Regions from separate parts of the Streptomyces sp. NPDC002935 genome, predicted to be linked through region 1. Evidence: riboswitches for the same ligand, from Rfam matches in the RefSeq annotation. Region 1 holds a riboswitch; the other holds the start of a gene.
The links. Region 1 has a riboswitch for thiamine pyrophosphate ahead of thiC (phosphomethylpyrimidine synthase ThiC). Riboswitches for the same ligand answer to the same signal wherever they lie in the genome.
Positions count from the first base shown of each region.

Region 2: it holds a riboswitch for thiamine pyrophosphate, as region 1 does, so the genes downstream of both, thiO (glycine oxidase ThiO) here and thiC (phosphomethylpyrimidine synthase ThiC) in region 1, are expected to answer to the same signal.

Region 1 covers NZ_JBEXNW010000028.1:18,377-22,581, forward strand. Annotated here, with positions in the region: gene ABZX90_RS30840 (helix-turn-helix domain-containing protein) at 1-324, shown strand, start outside; gene ABZX90_RS30845 (SsgA family sporulation/cell division regulator) at 424-861, shown strand; gene ABZX90_RS30850 (YibE/F family protein) at 944-2,437, opposite strand; TPP riboswitch at 2,509-2,665, shown strand; gene thiC (phosphomethylpyrimidine synthase ThiC) at 2,658-4,205, shown strand, end outside.
Region 2 covers NZ_JBEXNW010000043.1:12,400-16,604, reverse strand. Annotated here, with positions in the region: gene ABZX90_RS37950 (thiazole synthase) at 301-1,095, opposite strand; gene thiS (sulfur carrier protein ThiS) at 1,099-1,299, opposite strand; gene thiO (glycine oxidase ThiO) at 1,296-2,462, opposite strand; TPP riboswitch at 2,460-2,573, opposite strand; gene ABZX90_RS37935 (hypothetical protein) at 2,626-3,003, shown strand; gene ABZX90_RS37930 (FAD-dependent oxidoreductase) at 3,036-4,205, shown strand, end outside.

The DNA of each region.
Region 1 (4,205 bases):
CTCTCCCAGCTGGACGACAAGTCCCGGCGAGACCACCTTGATCGCTACCCGGTGCAGTCGATCACCCCTTACACGGTGCGTGACAAGGACCGTCTGCTGAGGCGCCTGGAAAGGACGGGGCGGATGGAACCGGTGGTCGAGCGCCAGGAGTACGCGCTGGGCACGGTCTGCGCCGCGATCCCGATCACCGCGGGCAGTACCGCCGCGGCCATGGCCATTTCTCTCCCTTTCCACCAGGTCGACCGACTGCTGCCCGCGGCACGGAAGTTGCAGAGCGAAATCGGCAGGCTTCTAGGGACACTCGCCATCTCTATCAGTATCTGAAAACTCACTCCTTGTGATCCTGTGTGCACGGTGAGCAATATTTCCGCAGTGTCAGGGGAACGATTCCTGGCCAGTCGATGGCAAACGACGGGGTAGGCGATGCGCGAGTCGGTGCAGGCAGAGGTCATGATGAGCTTCCTCGTGTCCGAGGAGCTGTCTTTCCGCATTCCGGTGGAGCTGCGATACGAGACCTGTGATCCGTATGCCGTGCGGTTGACCTTCCACCTGCCCGGTGACGCGCCTGTGACCTGGGCGTTCGGGCGGGAGCTGCTGATCGACGGGGTGGGCAGGCCGTGCGGTGACGGTGATGTCCACATCGCTCCGGCCGACCCCGAGGCGTTCGGCGAGGTGCTGATCCGGCTTCAGGTCGGGTGCGATCACGCACTGTTCCGGTCCGGGGCCGCGCCGCTCGTCGCGTTCCTCGACCGTACCGACAAGCTGGTGCCGCTCGGGCAGGAGCGCTCCCTCGCCGGTTTCGACACGTCTCTCGACGAAGCGCTCGACCGCATCCTCGCCGAGGAGCAGAGCGCGGGCTGAAGCCCTGGAACCCCCGAGCGGAGTAACGCTTCCTCTCAAGGGGCGTGCGTGCCGGATGGTTTCGGCGCTTCCGGCGGACGGTTCAGTGTTTGCGGCGACGGCCCTTCCCGCTCCGTGCCGGTGTCCTGGCACCTGCGGGTGCCGCGGGGGCGGTCGCGGGCCCTTCACGGTCCGCGGCGACCACCAGGGCGGCCAGCGCGGTCGTCACCGGTACCGCGGCGACCAGACCGATCGAGCCCACCAGGGTGCGCACGATCTCCTCGGCGACCAGTTCGCTGTTGGCGACGGTGCCCACGCTGCTCTGCGCGATCGAGAAGAGCAGCAGCAGCGGCAGCGCGGCACCCGCGTACGCCAGGACGAGCGTGTTGACGACCGACGCGATGTGGTCGCGGCCGATGCGGATGCCCGCGCGGTACAGGCCACGCCGGCCCAGCGTGGGGTTCGCCTCGTGCAGTTCCCAGACCGCGGACGTCTGCGTCACCGTCACGTCGTCGAGAACACCGAGCGAACCGATGATGACTCCGGCCAGCAGCAGACCGCTCATGTCGATGGACGGGTACAGCCCATGGATCAGGCCGGTGCTGTCGTCGGTGTTGCCGGTCAGTACGGCCCAGTCGATGAAGACGGAGCCGAGGATGCCGATCAGCACCAGCGAGAGCAGGGTGCCGACCACCGCCACGGATGTCCGGGCCGACAGGCCATGACACATGTAGAGCGCGATCAGCATGATCGCGCTGGACCCTACGACGGCGACGACCAGCGGGTTCGAACCCTGAAGGATCGCGGGCAGGATGAAGAAGTTCAGGATCATGAAGCTGATGGCCAGGGCGATCAGTGCCATGACGCCGCGCATCCGGCCGACCACCACGACGACCACGGCGAAGATCCCGGCGAGCAGCGTCAGGGGCAGCTTCCGGTTCGCGTCCGTGACCGAGTACTGGAGGTCCTTGGGGGCGGAGGGCTCGTACGCGACGACGACCTTCTCGCCCTGGTGCAACTGCCGTGACTGGTCCGGCTGAACGATCTCGGTGAACGTGCGGCCTTTGTCCTTGCCGGTGTCGATCCGGATCGTCGCCTTCTTGCACTCACCCGTCGCCTGCTGCTGGGCGGAGGAGCCCTCGGCGGTGGAGGTGTCGCCCGTCGGGGTCTCCCCCGAGGCGTTCACGGACTTGCAGTCCACCTGGTCGATCGTGGTGACGGTCGCCTGCTGGGTCTGCCGGTCGAAGCCGACACCGGTGCGCTCGTGGGAGGGGGCGCCGCCGGGCCACAGCACCACGAGACCCACGACGACCGCGGCGGCGAAGGGGATCAGTACCGCGGCGATGACCTTGCGCAGGTGCTTGGAGACCGGCGCGGCGGGGCCGTGACTGTGCGAGTGCCCGTGCCCGCCTCCCAGACCTTCGCCGTGCCCGCCTGCCGGGCGCGGCCCGTGCCCGCCGTCGGCACCGTCATGGCCACCGTCCGGGCCATGACCGTGCCCGTGTCCGGTGCCAGAGCCATGTCCCTGGCCGTCGTCGGAGCCCGTACGGCGCGGCGGCTCGGACGGTGGGAACGGGGACTGCGGGGTCGTTGTCACCGACCGATCATCGCAAGAACGGCAAGGGCCCTCTGTTCACCGCGCCAAATATGACGCTAGCGTGGGGGCACCTTTGCACACGCGGGAGCTCGGAGCACCGGGCTGAGAGGGCGCTGACCTCCGTCTTCGCGATGTTTCACATGAAACATCGACGAACGGAAGCCGCTGCGTCGACCGCTGAACCTGTTACCGGGTAATGCCGGCGTAGGGAGTAGGTCTCATGACCAACAAGGACGTAAGCACGCCTGCCTCCAGCCAGACGGACGGAGCTTCCTCTCCGTCCCTGGACGGCGAGGCCGGGAAGTCCATCGGCTGGCACAAGGGGTACGTCGGGGGTACGCGTCCCGATCTACGGGTGCCGGTCCGGCAGGTGCACCTGACCAACGGGCAGTCCGTGACGCTGTACGACACCTCCGGCCCGTACACCGATCCGACCATCGACACCGATGTGCGCAGGGGGCTGGCGCCGCTGCGCGAGAACTGGATCATCGCCCGCGGAGACACCGAGGAGTACGCGGGCCGTCCCGTCCGTCCCGAGGACGACGGGATCAAGCACACGGCCCCGCGTGGGGGACTGCGCAACCTCGACGCGGTCTTCCCCGGGCGGCCGCGTCAGCCGCGCCGGGGGCGCGCCGGGCAGGCGGTCACCCAGCTCGCCTATGCGCGACGTGGCGAGATCACGCCCGAGATGGAGTTCGTGGCGATCCGGGAGAGCGTCGACCCCGAGGTCGTACGCGAGGAGATCGCCGCCGGCCGGGCGGTGCTGCCCGTGAACGTCAATCACCCGGAGATCGAACCGATGATCATCGGCAAGCGGTTCCTGGTGAAGGTCAACGCCAACATCGGCAACTCCGCGGTCAGCTCCTCCATCGAGGAGGAGGTCGAGAAGATGACCTGGGCGACCCGCTGGGGCGCCGACACGGTCATGGACCTGTCGACCGGCCGCAACATCCACACCACGCGCGAGTGGGTGCTCCGCAACTCCCCCGTCCCCATCGGCACGGTGCCGCTCTACCAGGCGCTGGAGAAGGTCGACGGCCGTGCCGAGGAGCTGACCTGGGAGATCTACAAGGACACGGTCATCGAGCAGGCCGAGCAGGGCGTGGACTACATGACGGTCCACGCGGGCGTGCGCCTGGCGTACGTGCCGCTCACCGCGAACCGCAAGACCGGCATCGTCTCGCGCGGCGGCTCGATCATGGCGGCCTGGTGCCTCGCGCACCACAAGGAGTCGTTCCTGTACGAGAACTTCGAGGAGCTCTGCGAGATCCTCGCCGCGTACGACGTCACCTACTCACTCGGCGACGGCCTGCGGCCGGGTTCCATCGCGGACGCCAACGACGCCGCACAGTTCGCGGAGTTGAGGACTCTCGGGGAACTCAACGCGATCGCGAAGCGTTTTCATGTACAGACGATGATCGAAGGCCCGGGACATGTCCCGATGCACAAGATCAAGGAGAACATCGACCTTCAGCAGGAGATCTGTGATGAAGCTCCGTTCTATACGCTCGGCCCGCTGACGACGGACGTCGCGCCGGCGTACGACCACATCACCTCCGGCATCGGTGCCGCGATGATCGCCTGGTGGGGCACGGCCATGCTCTGCTATGTCACGCCCAAGGAGCACTTGGGCCTGCCCAATCGTGACGACGTCAAGACCGGCGTCATCACCTACAAGATCGCCGCCCATGCAGCCGACCTCGCCAAGGGGCACCCAGGAGCACAGGACTGGGACGACGCGCTCTCCGACGCCCGCTTCGAGTTCCGG
Region 2 (4,205 bases), on a different contig from region 1:
AGCCGACCTGTGACGCACGCCGCACGCACGAGGGCACGGTCATCGCACTGATGTCCGATCAGACCCCTGTCCGTCGCCGCAAGGCCACAACGCGACAACCTGCGCCGCCGTCGGCGCCGCCCCGCCCAGCCGCGGCAACCCTCACCGCTAAGCCCGTCCTACGGCATGAGGCGCACGTCATACGGGTCGCACCCGGAGACGCCCGGACACTCGCACCCGCGGCACCCGCCGACGGCGAGCACCGCCGGGGAGACCCGCCGGGCCCGTCCGGCCGGAAACCGACGGCCCGCGCCCAGGTGATCAGAACGCCGGGCGCTCCGGGTCCAGCACCGCCATGCCCTCCACGGGAGAGGACGCTGTGGCGAAGTGCCGCCGGGGGATGCGCCCCGCCCGCCGCGCCAGGCGCCCCGCCTCCACCGCGTGCCGCATGGCCTCCGCCATCAGCACCGGCTCCTGCGCCCGCGTCACCGCCGAGGCCAGCATCACGCCCGCGCACCCCAGCTCCATGGCGAGCGCGGCGTCCGAGGCCGTGCCCGCCCCCGCGTCCAGGATCACCGGCACGCGCGCGTTCTCGACGATCAGCTGGAAGTTGTGCGGGTTCCGGATTCCGAGCCCGGACCCGATGGGCGAGCCGAGCGGCATGATCGCCGCGCAGCCGACGTCCTCCAGCTTCCGCGCCAGCACCGGGTCGTCGTTCGTGTACGGCAGCACGGTGAAGCCGTCGTCGACCAGCGTCTCCGCCGCGTCGAGCAGCTCGATCGGATCGGGCAGCAGGGTGCGCTCGTCGGCGATGACCTCCAGCTTGACCAGGTCGGTGCCCAGCGCCTCGCGCGCGAGACGGGCGGTCAGCACGGCCTCACCGGCGGTGTAGCAGCCGGCCGTGTTCGGCAGGACGCGGATGCCGAGCCGGCCGAGCACCGACAGGACCGAGCCGTGCACGGACGCGTCCACGCGCCGCATCGCGACCGTCGTCAGCTCCGTTCCGGAGGCCGCCAGGGAGCGCTCCAGAACGTCGAGGCTGGGCGCGCCGCCCGTCCCCATGATCAGCCGGGACCCGTAGGACGTACCGCCGAGGACGAAGGGATCGTCGGCCATGGGTCAGCCTCCTTGGACGGCGGTGAGGACTTCGACGCGGTCGCCCTCGGCGAGGGACGTGGACGGCCACTGCGCGCGCGGGACGACTGTTTCGTTCAGGGCGGCGGCCACCCCGGCCGGTGCGGGGGTGAGGGTCGCGACGAGCGCGTCGAGAGCGGTTCCCGCGGCGATCCGCTGCCGCTCCCCGTTGACGACGATGTTCATGCGGGCTGCTCCGTGAGGGCGGTGGCGCCGAAGCGCAGAGGGGTGAACGGGCGGGCTTCGGCGGGGAGTTCGCCGGTGGTCAGGACGTGGGCCATCGCGTCGCCGGTGACGGGCGTCAGCAGCACGCCGTTGCGGAAGTGCCCGGTGGCCAGCAGCAGTCCGTCCAGCGCGGTCGGGCCGAGCAGCGGCGCGTTGTCCGGCGAGCCGGGGCGCAGCCCCGCGCGGGTCTCGGTGAGCGGCAGCTCGGTGATCCCGGGAACCAGCTCGTGGGCGTCGCGCAGCAACTCGTAGACGCCGCCCGCCGTCACGGTGGTGTCCCAGCCCAGCTCCTCGCTGGTCGCGCCCACCACCAGCTCGCCGTTCTCGCGCGGTACCAGGTAGACGTGGCTGCCGCGCACCATGGCCCGGACGGTGCGGTGCAGGAAGGGCGCGTACCGCTGCGGCACGGTCAGCCGCAGCACCTGCCCCTTCACCGGGCGCACGGGCGGCAGGACGTCGTCGGGGACGCCCGCCAGACGCCCGCTGAGGCTGCCCCCGGCGAGCACCACCCGGCCGGCGGTGAGCTCGGTGCCGTCCGTGGTCAGGACTCCCGCGGCCCGGTCGCCCACGACGGTCAGGCGCTGCGCCCAGGTCCGGTGCACGACCACTCCGGCCCGCTCGCACGCCGTGACCAGGGCCCGTGCGAGGCGCCGCGGGTCGATCTGGTGGTCGCCGTCGACCCGCAGACCACCGCGTACGCCGGGCGCGAGCATAGGCTCCAGACGGCGGCACTCACGGCCGCTCAGCCACTCCGACTCCAGCCCCGACCGGCTCTGCAGAGCGTGCAGTTCCCGCAGGTGGGCGCGGTCGTCGGCGTCCAGCGCGACGGCCAGCGTGCCGCACCGGCGGTAGCCGAGGTCCTGGCCGGTCGCCTCGGTGAGCTCGGCGACGAAGTCCGGATAGCGGCGCGCGGAGGCGAGGTTGAGGCCCAGCAGGGTCTCCTCGCCGAAGTGCAGTTCGGTGACGGCGGCGAGCATCCCGGCCGCGACCTGGGCGGCCCCGCCGCCCGGCTCGGGGTCCACGAGCGCGGTGGTGAACCCGCGTTGCGCGGCCCGCCAGGCTGTCACCAGACCGATGATGCCGCCCCCGATGACGAGGACGTCTGACGAACGTGCAGGCGACATAGGCGTCCAGCCCCTCCCTTCGCCGGCATGACCCGGATCAGGTTCGTACGGTCGGAGGCCGCCCCAGCCTCCCTCTCAGCCCGGTGCGTCCGGGCTCCCGCGAGTGCTTTACGTTGGCCACCCTAGCCCTCCCCCGCCCGTCTCAGTAAGGGAGCCTCCGCCCATGGCGCGATCGCTCGACGGCCTTGTCCTCGCCCCCGTCGCCGACCAGGCACCGGGCCAGGTGGGCACCCGCACGCGGTTCGCCTACCACGAGGAGGACGGCCTGGTCTGGGCCGACTACGCGGGCGGTGACATCGTCCGAGGACACCTGGTGGGCACCCGTGAGGGCGACCGCCTCGACTTCCGGTACGTGCAGCTCAAACACGACGGGACCACCGCGTCGGGCCACTGCGTGTCCCTCGTGGTGGAACTCCCCGACGGCCGCGTCCGACTGGAGGAGAATTGGGCGTGGGAGTCGCGGCAAGGCACGGGGACGAGCGTGGTGGAAGAGCCGCGCGTGACAGACCGTGTGGAACAGGTCACTGAGCACGCCCCCTGACTGACGAATTGTCAGGTGTCTAAGGTGATCAGGTGAGCGAGCAGACGCAGGCACAGTCTCAGTCGCAGGAGCCCACGGCACGGCGGGTCGTCGTGGTGGGCGCGGGCATGGCCGGAGTGCAGACCGCGGTCGCCCTGCGCGAGCAGGGCTTCAAGGGCACCGTCACGCTGATCGGCGCGGAACCGCATCAGCCGTACGACCGGCCGCCGCTGTCCAAGGCCGTCCTGCTGGGCAAGGCCGAGGGCTCCGCCTTCGACGTCGACTTCGAGGCCCTGGACATCGACCTGCGGCTGGGCCGCGAGGCACTCGGCGTACGCCCCGGGGACCACGAACTGGACACGGCCGCCGGGCCCGTCCCGTACGACGTCCTGGTCGTCGCCACCGGCGCGGAACCCATCCAGCTGCCCGGCGCGGAAGGCGTGCCGGGGGTGCACCTGCTGCGCACCCTGGACGACGCCGACCGGCTGCGTCCCGTCCTCGCCCGGCAACACGACATCGTGGTCGTCGGCGCGGGCTGGATCGGCGCCGAGTTCGCCACGGCGGCGCGCGAGGCGGGCTGCGCGGTGACGGTCGTCGAGGCCGCCGACCGGCCCCTCGCCGGCGCGCTGCCCGCCGAGGTGGCCGCGCCGATGGCCGCCTGGTACGCGGACAGCGGCGCCTCGCTGCGCACCAACGCGCGCGTGGAGCGCATCGAGCCCGGCGCGGTGATCCTGGACGACGGCTCGCGGGTGCCCGCGGACGCCGTCGTGGTCGGGATCGGGGCGCGGCCCGCGACCGGCTGGATCGCCGGCTCCGGCATCGAGCTCGGCGCCCACCGCGAGATCGTCGCCGACAACCACCTGCGCACCTCCCTGCCGGACGTCTACGCGGTCGGCGACTGCGCCTCCTTCCCGTCGGGACGCTACGAGGACCGCCTCCTCGTCCATCACTGGGACAACGCCCTCCAGGGCCCGCGCACGGTCGCCCTGAACATCGTCGGAGAGGCGCCCGCCGCCTACGACCCCGTGCCGTACTTCTGGTCCGAGCAGTTCGGCCGCTTCGTGCAGTACGTCGGCCACCACGCGCCCGCCGACACCCTGGTGTGGCGCGGGGACTCCTCCAGCGCCGCCTGGTCGGTGTGCTGGCTCCGCGAGACACGGCTGGTCGCCCTCCTGGCGGTGGGCCGCCCGAGGGATCTCGCCCAGGGCCGTCGGCTCATCGAG